DNA from 2 places in the Rhizobium sp. BK491 genome. Region 2 is predicted to be linked to the other one. Evidence: predicted binding sites of a transcription regulator. Region 2 holds the regulator's gene; the other holds the start of a gene.
The links. Region 2 encodes PhoB, which activates phosphate uptake and scavenging genes when phosphate is short. Its sites were predicted from a motif close to TGTCATNNANCTGTCAT; they were not measured.

Region 1 (7,568 bases), 780 kb from region 2:
GTTGACGACCGGAAGCGCGATCAGCGCCAGCGCAAGGATGCCCGCGATAGCGGAGTTGCCATGCATGGGCACGACCACCGCGCCGTAGACGAACACGCCGATAATGATCGAGGGCGCGGACAGCAAGATGTCGTTGAGGAACTTGGCAGCCTCGGCAAGTTTGCTGCCGTTGGCATATTCCACAAGATAGGTGGCGGCAAGAATGCCGATCGGCGCGGCGATCACGATCGCGAGACCCGTGACCAGCACGGTGCCGTAGATCGCGTTGATCAGACCGCCGCGCGAGCCCTGGGCCGGGATCGACATAGTGAACACGTCGAGGCTGAGCGCCGATATGCCGCGATAAAGCAGGGTCGCAAGGATCACGCTGAGAAAGAAGATGCCGAGGACGGCCGCGATGAAGCACAAGACCATCATCACCCGGTTCTTCCCATAACGCCTCGACACGAGGTTCTGACGAATTGCATTGTCCATGGTTTTTTCCTCAGTGCGCGTCGCCGCGGCCGATCATCCATCTCGCCAGCGCAAGCACGCAGAAGGAAAGGACGAACAGGAGCAGGCCGAGCGCAATCAGGCTCGACAATTGCAGACCGTCGGCATCGCCGAAATTGTTCGCGATCTGGGCGGAAATGGTGGTGGACGGCGAGATGATCGACGATTGCAGACGGCTCACCGAGCCGATAACGAAGGTGACGGCCATGGTTTCGCCGAGCGCGCGGCCGAGGCCGAGCATGATGCCGCCGACGAGGCCGCGGCGTGTATAGGGGATCAGGATGTGGCGAGCCACTTCCCATGTGGTCATGCCCATGCCGTAGGCGGATTCGCGCAGCATCGGCGGCACGGTGCTGAACACGTCGCGGGAGATCGCGGTGATGAACGGCAGGATCATGACGGCCAGCACGAGGCTTGCCGTCAGCAGGCCGACGCCCGGCGCCGGCGGCTGGAACAGCAGGCCGATCACCGGCACCTGACCGACAGTCCCCATCAGGAAAGGCAGGATATTGTTCTGCATCAGCGGCACGAGAATGAACAGGCCGACGATGCCATAGATAATGGAGGGAACGCCCGCCAGAAGCTCGATGGCCGTGCTGATGGGACGGCGCAGGCTGCCGGGGCAAAGTTCCGTGAGGAAGATGGCGATGCCGATGCCCAGGGGAACGGCAATCAACATGGCGATGAACGAACTCACCAGCGTACCGACTACGGCAGGGACGGCGCCATAGATATCGGCCGGCGCGCTCCACTTTGTGCCCCAAAGGAACGACAAGCCAAAGGTCTGAAATGTGGGCAAGGCATCGATGACAAGAACCACGAGGATCGCCAGCAGCAGAAGCACGACAAGAATAGCCGAGCCAAGCGTCATGAAATAGAAAATCCGATCCTGTATCCGGAATTTTCTGGTCGCGGCGGAGGTATTCACAGCCTGGAAGCCAGCCATCTGAGTCGCGTCAGCCATCGATTTCCCCTTGTCCTGTCACGAAAGGCGGACAGGGAAATACCCTGTCCGCCGCAACTTTTTCGCATAGCACAAATTACTTCGTGCCGAAGTCCGTCTTCCAAGACTTCTCGACGATCTCGACAACATTATCCGGGACCGCAAGATAAGACAGCGCGGTCGCGTCCTTCTGGCCATGCTCATAGGACCACTTGAAGAACTTCAGTGCTTCTTCATTCTTAGCAGCATCAGCCGGCTTCTTGTAGAGCAGAACCCAGGTCGAAGCGGCAATCGGCCAGCTCTTTTCGCCCGGCTGATTGGTGATGATCAGGTTGAAGTTCTTGGCCTTGGCCCAATCGGCGTTGGAAGCGGCAGCCTTGAAGGTTTCCAGGCTAGGCTCGATAACCTTGCCGGCAGAGTTTTTCATCTTCGCGAAACCGATGTGGTTGGCGACGACATAGGAATATTCAACGTAAGAGATCGAGCCAGCCGTCTGGTTGACGGTGGTGGAAACGCCTTCCGAGCCCTTGGCGCCGAAGCCGACCGGCCATTCAACAGCCGTGTTCGAGCCAACCTTTTCCTTCCACTCCGGCGAAACCTTCGCCAGGTAGTCGGTGAAGTTGAAGGTCGTGCCCGAGCTGTCGGCGCGGTAAACAACCGAGATCGGCGTGGACGGCAGCTTCACTTCCGGGTTGAGAGCCTTGATGGCTGCATCGTCCCACTTGGCGATCTTGCCGAGGAAGATGTCGGCCAGCGTCTTGCCGTCGAGAACGAGTTCGCCCGGCTTTACGCCTTCGACGTTATAGGAAACGACGATACCGCCGGAGATCATCGGGAACTGGGCAATGCCGTTCTTCTCGAGGTCGGCATCGCTCATCGGCTTGTCCGAAGCGCCGAATACGATGGTCTTGTCGAGGAGCTGCTTGATGCCGGCGCCCGAACCGACCGACTGGTAGTTGACGACGTTGTTCGTCGCAGCCTTGTAGCCTTCGGCCCACTTGGACAGAACCGGTGCAATGAAGCTCGAGCCAGCGCCCGTGATGTCGGCAGCGGAGGCCGAAGCGGACATAGCCGCGATAAGGCCTGCAGTCAGGCAAAGCGAACGGAGTTTCAGGTTAAGCATAATAGACTCACTTCCTCAAGTGAATGAAAGGATGGCGAGCAGAAGACCGGCGCGAGGCTTGCCATGGTAAACGAACCTCCCCGCCTGAAATCTCCCGGCGACAGCCTTGGCTCTAAAGACGCATTGTTTCAGTTTGATGACAGTTTAATGAAGCGGCAGTGACACAACCTGCGGCAATCATTGCGACCGTTGCGGAACGGCGTGAAGCAAGCTGCGCCAAAGGGCGCATGAACGCGAACTTCATGTTCTGATTCAAGAGCATCGTCAGAGACGGATCACATAATCCTTGCGAGTCGTTTCAATAACTTCCCAGGTCCCCTTGAAGCCCGGCCTCAAGATAAGACGGTCGCCTGCACGCAGATGGAAGGCCTTTCCATCCTCACCCGTCACAATAGAATAACCGGAGAGGATATGGAAATATTCCCATTCGTCGTAGACGATCCTCCATTTGCCCGGCGTTGCTTCCCAGACACCGGCATAGAGGCCGCCATCGGTCTCATCCATGTTCCACGTTCGGAAGATCGGAGCTCCCGAAATGAGACGATCCACTGCGGGCGCTCCGAGCTCCGGCTCAACGCCATCGACATTCAGTTGCACATAGCCTGCCACTCAGATCTCCCGTCGGTCACGTTTCGCCACATCAAAAAATATCCGCGACCGCCAATCGGCGAGCGCAGACCGAGACAAACATGAAATTCGCCGAGATCAAAGAATTCCTGCTGCTTTTTCGGCCTCCTGCCGGTGCCGTCCTCAGATTTTCGCCAGTGCCTGCTCCAGATCGGCGATGATATCCTTGACGTCCTCTATACCGATGGAGAGGCGTACCACATCCGGGCCGGCGCCGGCTGCGACCTTCTGTTCGTCGCTCAGCTGCTTGTGCGTCGTCGAAGCAGGATGGATGACGAGCGAGCGCGTGTCGCCGATATTGGCAAGATGCGAGAACAGCTGCAGGCCTTCGACCAACCCCTTGCCCGCTTCATATCCCCCCTTCAGACCAAAGGTGAAGACGGAGCCGGCGCCCTTCGGCGAGTAACGCTGCTGCAGCGCGTGGTTGGGATCGTCCTCAAGGCCGGCATAGTTGACCCATGCTACCTTTTCCTGCCCCTTCAGCCAACGCGCAACGGCAGCCGCATTGTCGGAATGGCGCTGCATCCGCAGTGGCAACGTTTCGATGCCCGTCAGGATCAGAAAGGCATTGAACGGCGAGATGGCTGGTCCGAGATCGCGCAGGCCCAGCACGCGGCAGGCAATGGCGAAAGCGAAATTGCCGAAGGTCGCATGCAGCACGATGCCGTTATATTCCGGCCGCGGTGAAGACAGCATGGGATAATTACCCGAGGCGGACCAGTCGAAAGTGCCGCCATCGACGATGATGCCGCCCATGGAGTTGCCATGGCCGCCGAGGAACTTCGTTAGGGAATGCACGACGATATCGGCGCCATGCTCCAGCGGTCGGATGAGATAGGGGCTTGCGAGAGTATTGTCGACGATCAACGGCAGGCCATGCTTGTGCGCGATGGCCGCGATGGCGGCGATATCAACGAAGGTACCGCCCGGATTGGCAAGGCTTTCGATAAAGACGGCGCGGGTGCGACTGTCGATCTGCGCTTCGAAGGTCGCAGGATCGGCGGAATCGGTCCAGCGGACCCGCCAGTCGAAACTCTTGAAGGATTGTCCGAACTGATTGACCGAACCACCATAAAGCCGTTTGGCCGCGACGAAATTGTCGCCCGGCTGCATGATGGCATGGAAGATGAGGAGCTGCGCGGCATGACCGGAGGCGACGGCGAGAGCCGCAGTGCCGCCTTCGAGGGCAGCCACCCGCTCTTCCAGCACGGCCTGGGTCGGGTTCATGATGCGTGTATAGATATTGCCGAATTGCTGCAATCCGAACAGCGCGGCTGCATGATCCGCATCCTGAAAGACGAAGGATGTCGTCTGGTAGATCGGCGTCGCGCGCGCGCCTGTCGCCGGATCCGGCTGCGCGCCGGCATGGATTGCAAGCGTGTCGAAACCTGGGTTGTTTGCTGGCATATCTTTCCTCCCGCCGGATTTTGTTGGTAACGGGAAAAGCATAACGCCTGGCATATGAAAGTTAACCGCGAACTTTGCCGTGCTTTTCGGCTCGCGGAAAAAACTTGCCATCTTTCGGTGAGATCGCGCGATAAACGGCCGGATGCCGTCGATCCCCTGTGATCTCGATCAGGCGACCAGGCGCGGATATTCGATGGCCGGGCAACGATCCATCACGACCCTTACGCCCGCCGCCTCCGCTCGTGCCGCGGCGGCGTCGTCACGCACGCCGAGTTGCCCCCAGATGACCGGCGGCCGCGGCTCGATCATGATCGTCTCCTCGACCACCGATCGGAGATATTCGGGCGCCCGAAAAACATCGACCATATCCACGGGCTCGGGGATATCGGCCAGACGCGCATAGACCCACTGCCCCAGAATTTCCTTGCCGGACTGCCCGGGATTGACGGGAATGACGCGATAGCCCCTGTTCAAAAGATAGGCCATTACGCCGTTGCTCGGACGTGCGGGATTGGGCGAAGCGCCAACGAGCGCGATGGTCCTCACGGACAAGAGGATATCGGCTATATAGGAATCGTCATAACTGTCGTGGTTCATCACGAAGCCTCCCGCTCCGATCACACTTGCGTTTTGCCATAAATACGGAAACCGCAATGGCGGTCTCTGCGTATAGTATATTATAGCAACTTCAGGGAGGATTACTCAGATGAAAAAAATCATCCTGCTCGGCCTGCTCGTTACATCGGTCGCAACGCCAGCCCTGGCTATCTCGCGCTACAATTCCATGTCCATGACCTGCGCCGAAGCGAGGACTGTCATCAACCGGGAGCGCGCGGTCATTATGCGCTATCCTGCCAAGAGAACGCCGAAAATGACGCTCTATGATCGCTATGTCGCCGACAGCGGAGCGTGTGACCAGGGCTTTTATGCCTATCAGGACTATCTGCCCACCAAAGATCGGGCCTCGTGCCCGGTTTATATATGCCGTCCGACGACCGATCTGGATGACGACGATTTGATTTTCCGGCGCTGATCGAAGTATGCCCGAACGGGATGTGGTGGACGATTCATGCGCTCGTCGCGATGACCACCGATCACAATCTATGATTGCAATCGGCACTGTGCGCTTTCGGCACTATAGGCATCCTCGTATTTTCCGCGAGGCTGTCCGGAGGCCATTCTTCAAAGCGCTTTTAGTCACTTTTGTGCGCCCGGAAAGTTGCGTTCTCAGGAAATGCAATCTTTGTTCTCTATTTATTCACATGTAATTTAGAAAATACGCATGAATAATGAATTCACCTGAGAACCGATTGCGAACATGGAACATCTACATACCTCATAAGTTCTCCACAGAATAATTTTCGAACTCGCGCAATGAGATATGTAGAAAATTGTCCGCTTCTCGATCCTATACTTGGAATATAGGCGATTTTTATCGACTCTGATTGGTGATAGCAGCTATTAACTGTAATATTTTTCAGCTGCTGTAGAATTATCCATCCTCACTCATGCGAGAATTTACGGTGGCGCGGACCGCCAAACAGCAATCTTATGGCGAACACCATTGTTCCTGACGATAAGCAGCGGCGCGACCGTCCGACGCGCTCTGTCGTTTTTAAGTAAGAAGTGTCTAATGCTACTCCCGCGTTCACAGGACATGCGATATTTGTTCGCGCTTCATACTCTAATAAATTAGTTATTTATAATATCAACGCGAACAATATGGAACACAACGAGAACGCGACTCCCAATGCCGGCTATCCATCACCGCAGGTGGAACAAGCCTTCAAAGTTGCCGATATTTCGTTGCTTTTCGATGTATTGCGGATCATATGGAAGCCGCATTCCCACAAAATGCCAAGCGCTGCCCTGCGCCTGCAAATCGCGAGGTTTTCCGTGTCTCTCGACGTTATCGCGCTCGTCCTTTTCGGCGCCCTGCTGCATGCGACGTGGAACGCGATCATCAAGGCGGGAACCGATAAATCGCTCGATGCGGCACTGGTCTCGGCAGGCGGCGCAGCTGCGGCCCTTCCCCTGTTGCCATTTCTGCCTTTGCCGGCCTCAGCCGCCTGGCCTTTCATCGGGGCTTCGGCCATCCTGCAATTTGCCTATTTCCAGCTTGTGGCGGCAGCCTATCGTGCCGGCGATATCGGGCTGGTCTATCCGCTGATGCGCGGTGTAGCCCCCCTCATCATCGTCTCGACAAGCAGTTTCATCCTGAAGGAAACTCTTTCGGGCGGCGCATTGATCGGAACCATGACCATCTGCGCCGGCATATTGACGCTTGCCTTCGAGGCCCGAAAGGGCAGCCGCCGGGCGATCGTCCTGGCCCTTGCCAATGCCGTTGTTATCGCGACCTACACCTATGTCGACGGTATCGGTGCGCGGGCGTCGGGCAATTCGGTATCCTATACCCTATGGATGGCGCTCCTGCCGCCCATCCTCCTATTCGCCTGGGCAATATCGCAACGCGGCCTCAATGCCGTCGCCGCCCACGTCCGCTATAATTGGTGGCGCGGGCTTATTGGCGGAGGCGGCTCGATCGCTTCCTACGGGTTGGCATTGTGGGCGATGACGAAGGCGCCGGTCGCCATGGTCGCCGCCTTGCGCGAGACTTCGATCCTCTTCGCTTTGGTGATATCCGTCGTCATCTTGAAGGAACGATCCAGCATCTGGCGTTATATTGCCGGCGCCATTATCGCTGGCGGAGTGCTGGTTTTGCGGCTGGGCTGACGACAAATTATGTGGTTTTATTTTACCACATAAGCAACATATTGATTTTACGTTCTAATTTTTACAGCCTACCAATCAGGCGATATTGACCCTGGCTCTTAATCGATCTATAAGCCGCCTCAGATCGCAGCCTTTCCGGGCTGCTTTCTTTTTGGCGCGCATCCATGCGAGCCAAATCAAGCAACAAGAAACGCCCAGACGCCTTCGGGCCAAGGGTCCTAAAAGAGAGTATGCAACATGGCA
Region 2 (7,568 bases):
TGTCAGGCATGTATCGCGCCCTAACACGCGACATCGAGGTGGTTGTAGAGCCGTTTTATCTGGAGGAGCAATCCGATCCGGATGATGACCGTTATGTCTGGGGATACCGCATCGTCATTTCCAACCACTCGAAGGAAGCCGTGAAGCTGGTAACGCGCTATTGGCACATCACCGACATGAACGGCATCGTGGATGAAGTGACAGGCCCCGGCGTGGTCGGCGAGCAGCCGCACCTAAAGCCCGGCGATACCTATGAATATTCCTCGGGCTGTCCACTTGATACACCATCAGGCATGATGTTCGGTCATTACCAGATGGAAACGGACGGCGGGGAGCAATTCCATGTTAAGATCCCCGCCTTTTCACTGGATACGCCTAACCTGCTGCGTACGCTGAACTGAGCGACCTCATGCCACCTCTATTTCCGACACTTCGAAGCGATAGGTCGTCGAGCAGAACTCGCAGGTGACGGCGATCTCGCCATTCTCCTGGCTGGCCTCGATCTCCTCGGCTGAGAAACCTTTCAAGACGCCCTTCAGCTTGTCGCGCGAGCACGAACAGCGGTCATAGACGGCCTTCGGTTCATAGACGCGGACGCCGCGCTCGTGGAAGAGGCGATAGAGAAGCCGCTCGGTGCCGACCTGCGGATCCGTCAGCTCATCTGCATCGATGGTTTCCACCAGGCTGCGCGCTTCCGCCCAAGCATCATCCTCGGCATGATCGCGCCCACCGGTATCGCCATCGCCGCCATGCAGGTCCGGCTGGCGCATGCGCTCGGGCGCTTCCGGCAAGAACTGCGCGATCAGGCCGCCGGCACGCCAGCGGTGACGCGGCTTGCCGTTCTCATCGCGATCGAAGAGCTCTGCAGCGCCCAGACGCACGCGCGTCGGGATCTGTTCCGACTGGCGGAAATACGTGCCGGCAATCTCCTCCAGCGAAGCGCCATCAAGCGCGACGATACCCTGATAAGGCTGACTGAAGCGGCCCTGATCGATGGTAAAAGCGAGCACGCCCTTGCCGAGCAGCTGCTCCGGCTCGGTTCTGCCTTCCGCAACTGCCTTTGCCAGCGCTTCTTCATTGAAACGCGCATAGGCCCGAACGTTTTCCGGCGTCGAGAAATCGGCGACCAGAAGGTCGACGGGACCGTCGCCCTTGGTCTGCACGGTGAACTTGCCTTCGAATTTCAGCGACGTACCGAGCAGGACGGTCAGGACGATGGCTTCGGCGAGCAGCCGCGCGACCGGCGTCGGATAATCGTGCCGGGCAAGGATCGCGTCCAGCAGCGGACCGAGCTGCACGGCACGGCCGCGCACGTCCAGACCTTCCACCTGGAAGGGAACGACGTGATCGTCACCGGCGAAATCAAACTGACCCAGCGAGGCTGCATTTTCGGCCATTGCTTTACTCCTACTGCGCCCGCGCCCTTAAAACGCGGCTTCATATCCTCAGATCGCGCCCAGGCACCAAGCAAGAATCGACTTTTGCGCATGAAGGCGGTTTTCCGCCTCATCGAAGACAACGGATTGCGGACCGTCGATCACCTCGTCCGTCACCTCTTCGCCGCGATGGGCTGGAAGGCAATGCATGAACAACGCGTCTTTACCGGCCTGTGCCATCAAAGCCTTGTTGACCTGATAGGGCTGGAAGACGTTGTGACCGCGTGCCCGGTGCTCCTGATTCATGGAAACCCAGGTATCGGTTACCACACAATCAGCGCCGGCGACCGCACGGTCTGCATCATGCGAGAGCATGATTTCGGCGCCCTCGTTGCGGGCCCAGTTCAGATAGTGATCCTTCGGCTCGGAACCAAGGGGTACCGCCATATTCATGCGATAGCCGAAACGGGCGGCCCCTTCGATCAGCGAATGCAGCACGTTATTGCCGTCGCCCGTCCAGGCAAGCGTCTTGCCCTTGATCGGGCCGCGATGCTCTTCGAAGGTCATGATATCGGCCATGATCTGGCAGGGGTGCGTATCGTCGGTCAGCGCATTGATGACCGGAACGGTCGCATGTTCCGCCAGCTCCAACAGGCGGGAATGATCGGTGGTGCGGATCATGATCGCATCGACATAGCGCGACAGCACTTTCGCCGTATCGCCGATCGTCTCGGCGCGGCCAAGCTGCATTTCGGTGCCGGAGAGGAACAGCGTCTCGCCGCCGAGCTGCCGCATGCCGACATCGAAGGAGACACGGGTTCGGGTGGACGGCTTCTCGAAGATCATCGCCAGCATCTTGCCGGCAAGCGGCCTGTCGGCCGTGCCGGCCTTCTGCGCGCTCTTTCGGACGATCGCGTCATCGATGATGTTGCGCAAATCGGCAGCCGGAACGGCAGAGAGATCGAGAAAGTGTTTCGGAGAAGCCATGTCCTTACCTGTGCTCCAGAAAAAACAATAACGCCCGCGTGGGGCAGGAACGCCCCGACAGCGGGCGTTGAATTCAAGCCGATTTCTTGGTGCGGGCAGCGCGCGCGCGCTCGGCGGCGCGCTCCAGGCGGGCGAGACCTTCGCGTGCTTCCTCGGCAGTGACGACCAGCGGCGGCAGCAGGCGGATGACGTTGTCGCCGGCCGGAACGCCGAGCAGATGCTCGGCACGGATCGCCTGCAGCAGTTCCGCCTGCGGAATGGCCGCTTTGATGCCGAGCATCAGGCCTTCACCGCGAACGTCCTCGATGATGTCAGGAAAACGATCCTTGAGCGAGGCGAGCCCCTGGCGGAAGACCAGCGAGACATCGCGCACATGCTGCAGGAAGCCTTCGGCAAGCACGATATCGAGAACCGCATTGCCGACTGCCATGGCAAGCGGATTGCCGCCATAGGTCGAGCCATGCGTGCCGGCCTTCATGCCGGAAGCGGCTTCCGCCGTCGCAAGGCACGCACCGAGCGGGAAACCGCCGCCGATACCCTTGGCGACCGCCATGATGTCAGGCTTGATACCGGACCATTCATGGGCAAAGAGCTTGCCGGTACGGCCGACACCACACTGTACTTCGTCGAGGATCAAAAGCAGGCCGTGCTCATCGCAGATCTCCCGCAGCCCGCGCAGGAATTCGTTTGTCGCCGGGCGGATACCGCCCTCGCCCTGCACCGGCTCTATCAGGATAGCGCCCGTCGCATCGGTAATGGCAGCGCGGACGGCGTCGAGATCACCGAAGGGCACCTGGTCGAAGCCCGGTGCCTTCGGGCCGAAACCTTCGATATATTTTTCCTGGCCACCGGCGGCGATCGTTGCGATGGTGCGGCCGTGGAAGGCGCCTTCGAAGGTGATGATATGGAACTTCTCGGGATGTCCCTTGGCGAATTGATAGCGCCGCGCAGTCTTGATGGCGCACTCCAGCGCCTCCGCGCCCGAATTGGTGAAGAAAACCTTGTCGGCGAAGGTCACTTCCGTCAGCCGCTTCGACAGCTTCTCCTGGCCGGGCACCTCATAGAGGTTGGACAGGTGCCAGACCTTGTCGGCCTGCGCCTTCAGCTCGGCGACAAGATGGGGATGAGCATGACCGAGCGAATTGACCGCGACGCCGGCTGCGAAATCGAGGTAGCGTTCGCCATTCTCAGTGACCAGCCAGACGCCCTCGCCTCGCTCGAACCGCAGCGGAGCGCGCAAGTAGGTGTCGTAAAGCGGCGTGGTCTCGGCCATGGCCATATCTCCTGATCACAACTTTAAGGACCGATCGCTTCCATTTGATGAAACGGGTCCGAAAAAATCAAAAATGCCGCCTTGCGGCGGCTTGGGCACTATTGATGTTTTGCACCGCGATGTCAACAAAACTGCCGTTTTAGCAGGTGCGAGAAAACGCTTGCCGGCAAAAGAGATGCGTCGGGCGGCGCCTATGGCAGAAATGCCACGCCCGGACAGCAAGTTGGGGAAAACCTCGAAATCGATTCCTCAAGATTCCCGCGACTCTTGTCACGGAGTCAGCCTCACACTAGGTTAAAAACCAATTGCTAGACTGCATGCGGCGGAACTAGTCACCACAATTTTAGAGCGTTTCGCGCCTCGATACCATGCGAGGCAATGGTGAGGGATTCTGCCATCGGAAACGCGACAGCGGAGACAGGGCATGAATTGGACAGACGAACGCGTCGAGAAGCTGAAAAAGCTATGGTCCGAAGGGTTGAGCGCCAGCCAGATCGCTGCGCAGCTCGGTGGCGTGAGCCGTAATGCCGTCATCGGCAAGGTGCATCGCCTGAACCTCCCCGGCCGAGCGAAGGCGGGCGGCGCGACAACCGCAGCGCGCACGCCGAAGCGCAGCGCAGCGGCACCTCGCGCTGCGACCTACGGATCGCGCGTTGCTACCCGCACGGTGGTTGCCCGCCAGCAGGGCGCAACCATGCTGAAGGAAGAGATCGAGATCGATTCCGTCAACGAAATCCAGTATCGCCCGGCATCGAACGTCGTCGTTCCGATCTCCCGCCGCCTCGGCCTGACGGAACTGACGGAGCGCACCTGCAAGTGGCCGGTCGGCGATCCGCTGAAGGACGATTTCCATTTCTGCGGCAACGAGAGCCCAGATTCATCGCCTTACTGCACCTACCATCAGCGCCTGGCCTACCAGCCGGTGCATGAGCGGCGTAGGCCGGCCCAGCCGCGTGGCTGAGAGGCTTGATGACTAAGATAAAGAAACGGGCCCTTGAGGCCCGTTTTCTGTTTCCGCCGCTATGTTGATGCCTGATCGGGTATCGCCGTTCAGGCCTCCATGGAGTAGCCCGCGCCGCGAACGGTGCGAATGACATCCTGCATATTGGAGAAATTGAGCGCCTTGCGCAGGCGGCCGACATGGACGTCGACCGTGCGTTCGTCGACGTAGATATCGTGACCCCATACGCCGTCGAGCAGCTGCGAACGCGAGAAGACCCGGCCCGGCGAGGACATCAGGAACTCCAGCAGGCGGAATTCCGTCGGCCCCAGCCGCACTTCGCGGCTCTTGCGGTGGACGCGATGGGTTTCGCGATCCAGCTCGATATCGCCGCAACGCAGCACTGTGGAGAGAACCTCCGGGCGGGCACGCCGCAGCATCGCCTTGACGCGAGCCATCAGCTCCGGCGTAGAGAACGGCTTGACGACATAATCGTCCGCGCCGGTCGAAAGCCCGCGCACGCGCTCGCTTTCCTCGCCGCGGGCCGTCAGCATGATGATCGGCAGGCGCTCCGTCTCCGGCCGCATACGCAGCCGGCGGCAGAGCTCGATGCCCGATACGCCGGGCAGCATCCAGTCGAGGATCAGGAGATCGGGGATGCGCTCCTGGAGACGCAGCTCGGCCTCATCGCCTCTGAGGATCGTGTCTACCTCGAAGCCTTCGGCCTCAAGATTGTAGCGCAGCAGAACGCTGAGCGCTTCCTCGTCTTCTACAACAGCAACTCTCGGAACCATGCGCCTATGGTCTCCTTTCTTCGCTTTCGGATTATTCGGTCACTGCGCCGACGGTATTGGCGGTATCGTCCTTCGGGCGCTCGCCTTCCGGCTGCGCGCCCGTCGCCATGTAATAGATCGTCTCGGCGATGTTGGTGGCATGGTCGCCGATGCGCTCGATGTTCTTGGCGCAGAAGAGAAGATGCGTGCAGGTGGTGATGTTGCGCGGATCTTCCATCATGTAGGTCAGCATCTCGCGAAAGAGCGAGGTGTACATGGCGTCGATTTCCTCGTCGCGTTCGCGGATCGATACGGCCTTGTCCGGCGAGCGGGTCGCGTAGACATCCAGAACTTCCTTGAGCTGGCTCAGCGCCAGTTCGGAGAGATGCTCGATGCCGCGGGCGAGACGGCGCGGGACACCGGTGCCCTGGACGGCGATGACGCGCTTTGCGGTGTTCTTGCCGAGATCGCCGACGCGCTCCAGATCGGATGCGATGCGGATCGAGCCCATGATTTCACGCAGGTCCGCCGCCATCGGCTGACGGCGGGCGATGGTAACGATCGCCTTGTCGCCGACTTCGCGCTCGGCATGGTCGAGAACGACGTCGTCGGAGATGACCTTCTGGGCCAGGGCAGCGTCGCTATTGACCAGCGCGCGTACGCTGTCGCTAACCATCTGCTCTGCCAGGCCGCCCATTTCAGCAATGCGGCGCGTCAGGAACTTCAGGTCTTCGTCATAGGCAGAGAGAATGTGAGTGGAGACCATTTTTCTATCCTCAAGGTGAACTGTGTGAAATGAGCCGCGCGCCTGACATCATCAACCAAAACGGCCCATGATGTAATCCTGCGTGCGGAAATCGTCGGGATTGGTGAACATCTTATCGGTGTCGTTCTCCTCGACCAGATGGCCGAGATGGAACATTGCGGTACGCTGCGAGACGCGGGCTGCCTGCTGCATGGAATGCGTCACGATGACGATGGTGAAATTCTCCCGCAGCTCGTGGATGAGATCCTCGACCTTGGCGGTCGCGATCGGATCGAGCGCCGAGCATGGCTCGTCCATCAGGATGACCTCCGGACTGACCGCGACGGCGCGGGCGATGCACAGACGCTGCTGCTGACCGCCCGATAGACTCGTGCCGGCATCATGGAGCCGATCCTTGACCTCGCCCCAGAGACCGGCCTTCTGCAGGCTGGTCTCGACGATATGCTCGAGATCGGCCTTTGAGCGATGCAGGCCATGGATGCGCGGGCCGTAGGCGACGTTCTCAAAGATGGACTTTGGGAACGGGTTGGGCTTCTGGAAGACCATGCCGACGCGGGCGCGCAACTCCACCACGTCGATGCTGTCGTCGTAGACATCCTGATCGTCGAGCGTGATTTTGCCGGTGACCCGGCAGGTCTCGATCGTATCGTTCATGCGGTTGAGGCAGCGCAGGAAGGTGGACTTGCCGCAACCGGAAGGGCCGATCAAAGCCGTGACGGTATTGGCGCGGATCTTCAGATTGACGTCGAAGAGCGCCCGCTTGTCGCCGTAGAACACAGAAACGTCCTGGCCGATCATCTTGTAAGGGATCGTGGTCATCTTCTTGGCCAAGGCTCTTTCGCTTGCGGCTTCCGTCATCATGTTCATTCCCCGGCCCTCCCTTACCAGCGCCGCTCGAAGCGGCGGCGCAGCAGGATGGCACCGATGTTCATCGCGACGAGGAAGAAGAGCAGGACGATGATGGCGCCGGACGTTCTTTCGACGAAGGCACGCTCGGCTTCGCTCGCCCACATGTAGATCTGCACCGGCAGCGCCGTCGAAGGATCGAGCGGCGATGCCGGATAGTTGGCGACGAAGGCGACCATGCCGATCAGAAGCAGCGGCGCAGTCTCGCCAAGCGCGTGCGCAAGCCCGAGGATCGTGCCCGTCAGAATGCCGGGCATCGCAAGCGGCAACACGTGATGGAAGACCATCTGCATGCGCGATGCACCAAGACCGAGCGCTGCGCTGCGGATCGACGGCGGCACGGCCCGCAACGCCGAGCGTGTGGCGATAATGATCATCGGCAGCGTCATCAGGCTCAACACGAGACCGCCGACCAGCGAGGCCGAGCGCGGCAGACCCATCATGTTGATGAAGACCGAGAGACCCAGCAAGCCATAGACGATCGATGGGACGGCCGCGAGATTGTTGATATTGACCTCGATCAGGTCCGTCAGCCGGTTCTTCGGCG

Region 1: pstS (phosphate ABC transporter substrate-binding protein PstS) is a predicted target of PhoB. The motif match lies at 2,684-2,700, and genes of this name have one in related genera.

Annotation. Positions count from the first base shown of each region.
Region 1 is NZ_JACIAR010000002.1:1,190,190-1,197,757, reverse strand. Features, by position in the region: gene pstA (phosphate ABC transporter permease PstA) at 1-474, opposite strand, end outside; gene pstC (phosphate ABC transporter permease subunit PstC) at 485-1,456, opposite strand; gene pstS (phosphate ABC transporter substrate-binding protein PstS) at 1,533-2,558, opposite strand; gene FHX05_RS13745 (cupin domain-containing protein) at 2,823-3,167, opposite strand; gene FHX05_RS13740 (O-acetylhomoserine aminocarboxypropyltransferase) at 3,309-4,592, opposite strand; gene FHX05_RS13735 (CoA-binding protein) at 4,761-5,189, opposite strand; gene FHX05_RS13730 (hypothetical protein) at 5,299-5,625, shown strand; gene FHX05_RS13725 (DMT family transporter) at 6,489-7,325, shown strand; gene rplM (50S ribosomal protein L13) at 7,563-7,568, shown strand, end outside.
Region 2 is NZ_JACIAR010000002.1:413,243-420,810, reverse strand. Features, by position in the region: gene apaG (Co2+/Mg2+ efflux protein ApaG) at 9-401, shown strand; gene FHX05_RS09940 (Hsp33 family molecular chaperone) at 408-1,397, opposite strand; gene argF (ornithine carbamoyltransferase) at 1,446-2,363, opposite strand; gene FHX05_RS09930 (aspartate aminotransferase family protein) at 2,437-3,636, opposite strand; gene FHX05_RS09925 (GcrA family cell cycle regulator) at 4,061-4,597, shown strand; gene phoB (phosphate regulon transcriptional regulator PhoB) at 4,687-5,370, opposite strand; gene phoU (phosphate signaling complex protein PhoU) at 5,402-6,115, opposite strand; gene pstB (phosphate ABC transporter ATP-binding protein PstB) at 6,167-6,982, opposite strand; gene pstA (phosphate ABC transporter permease PstA) at 6,997-7,568, opposite strand, start outside.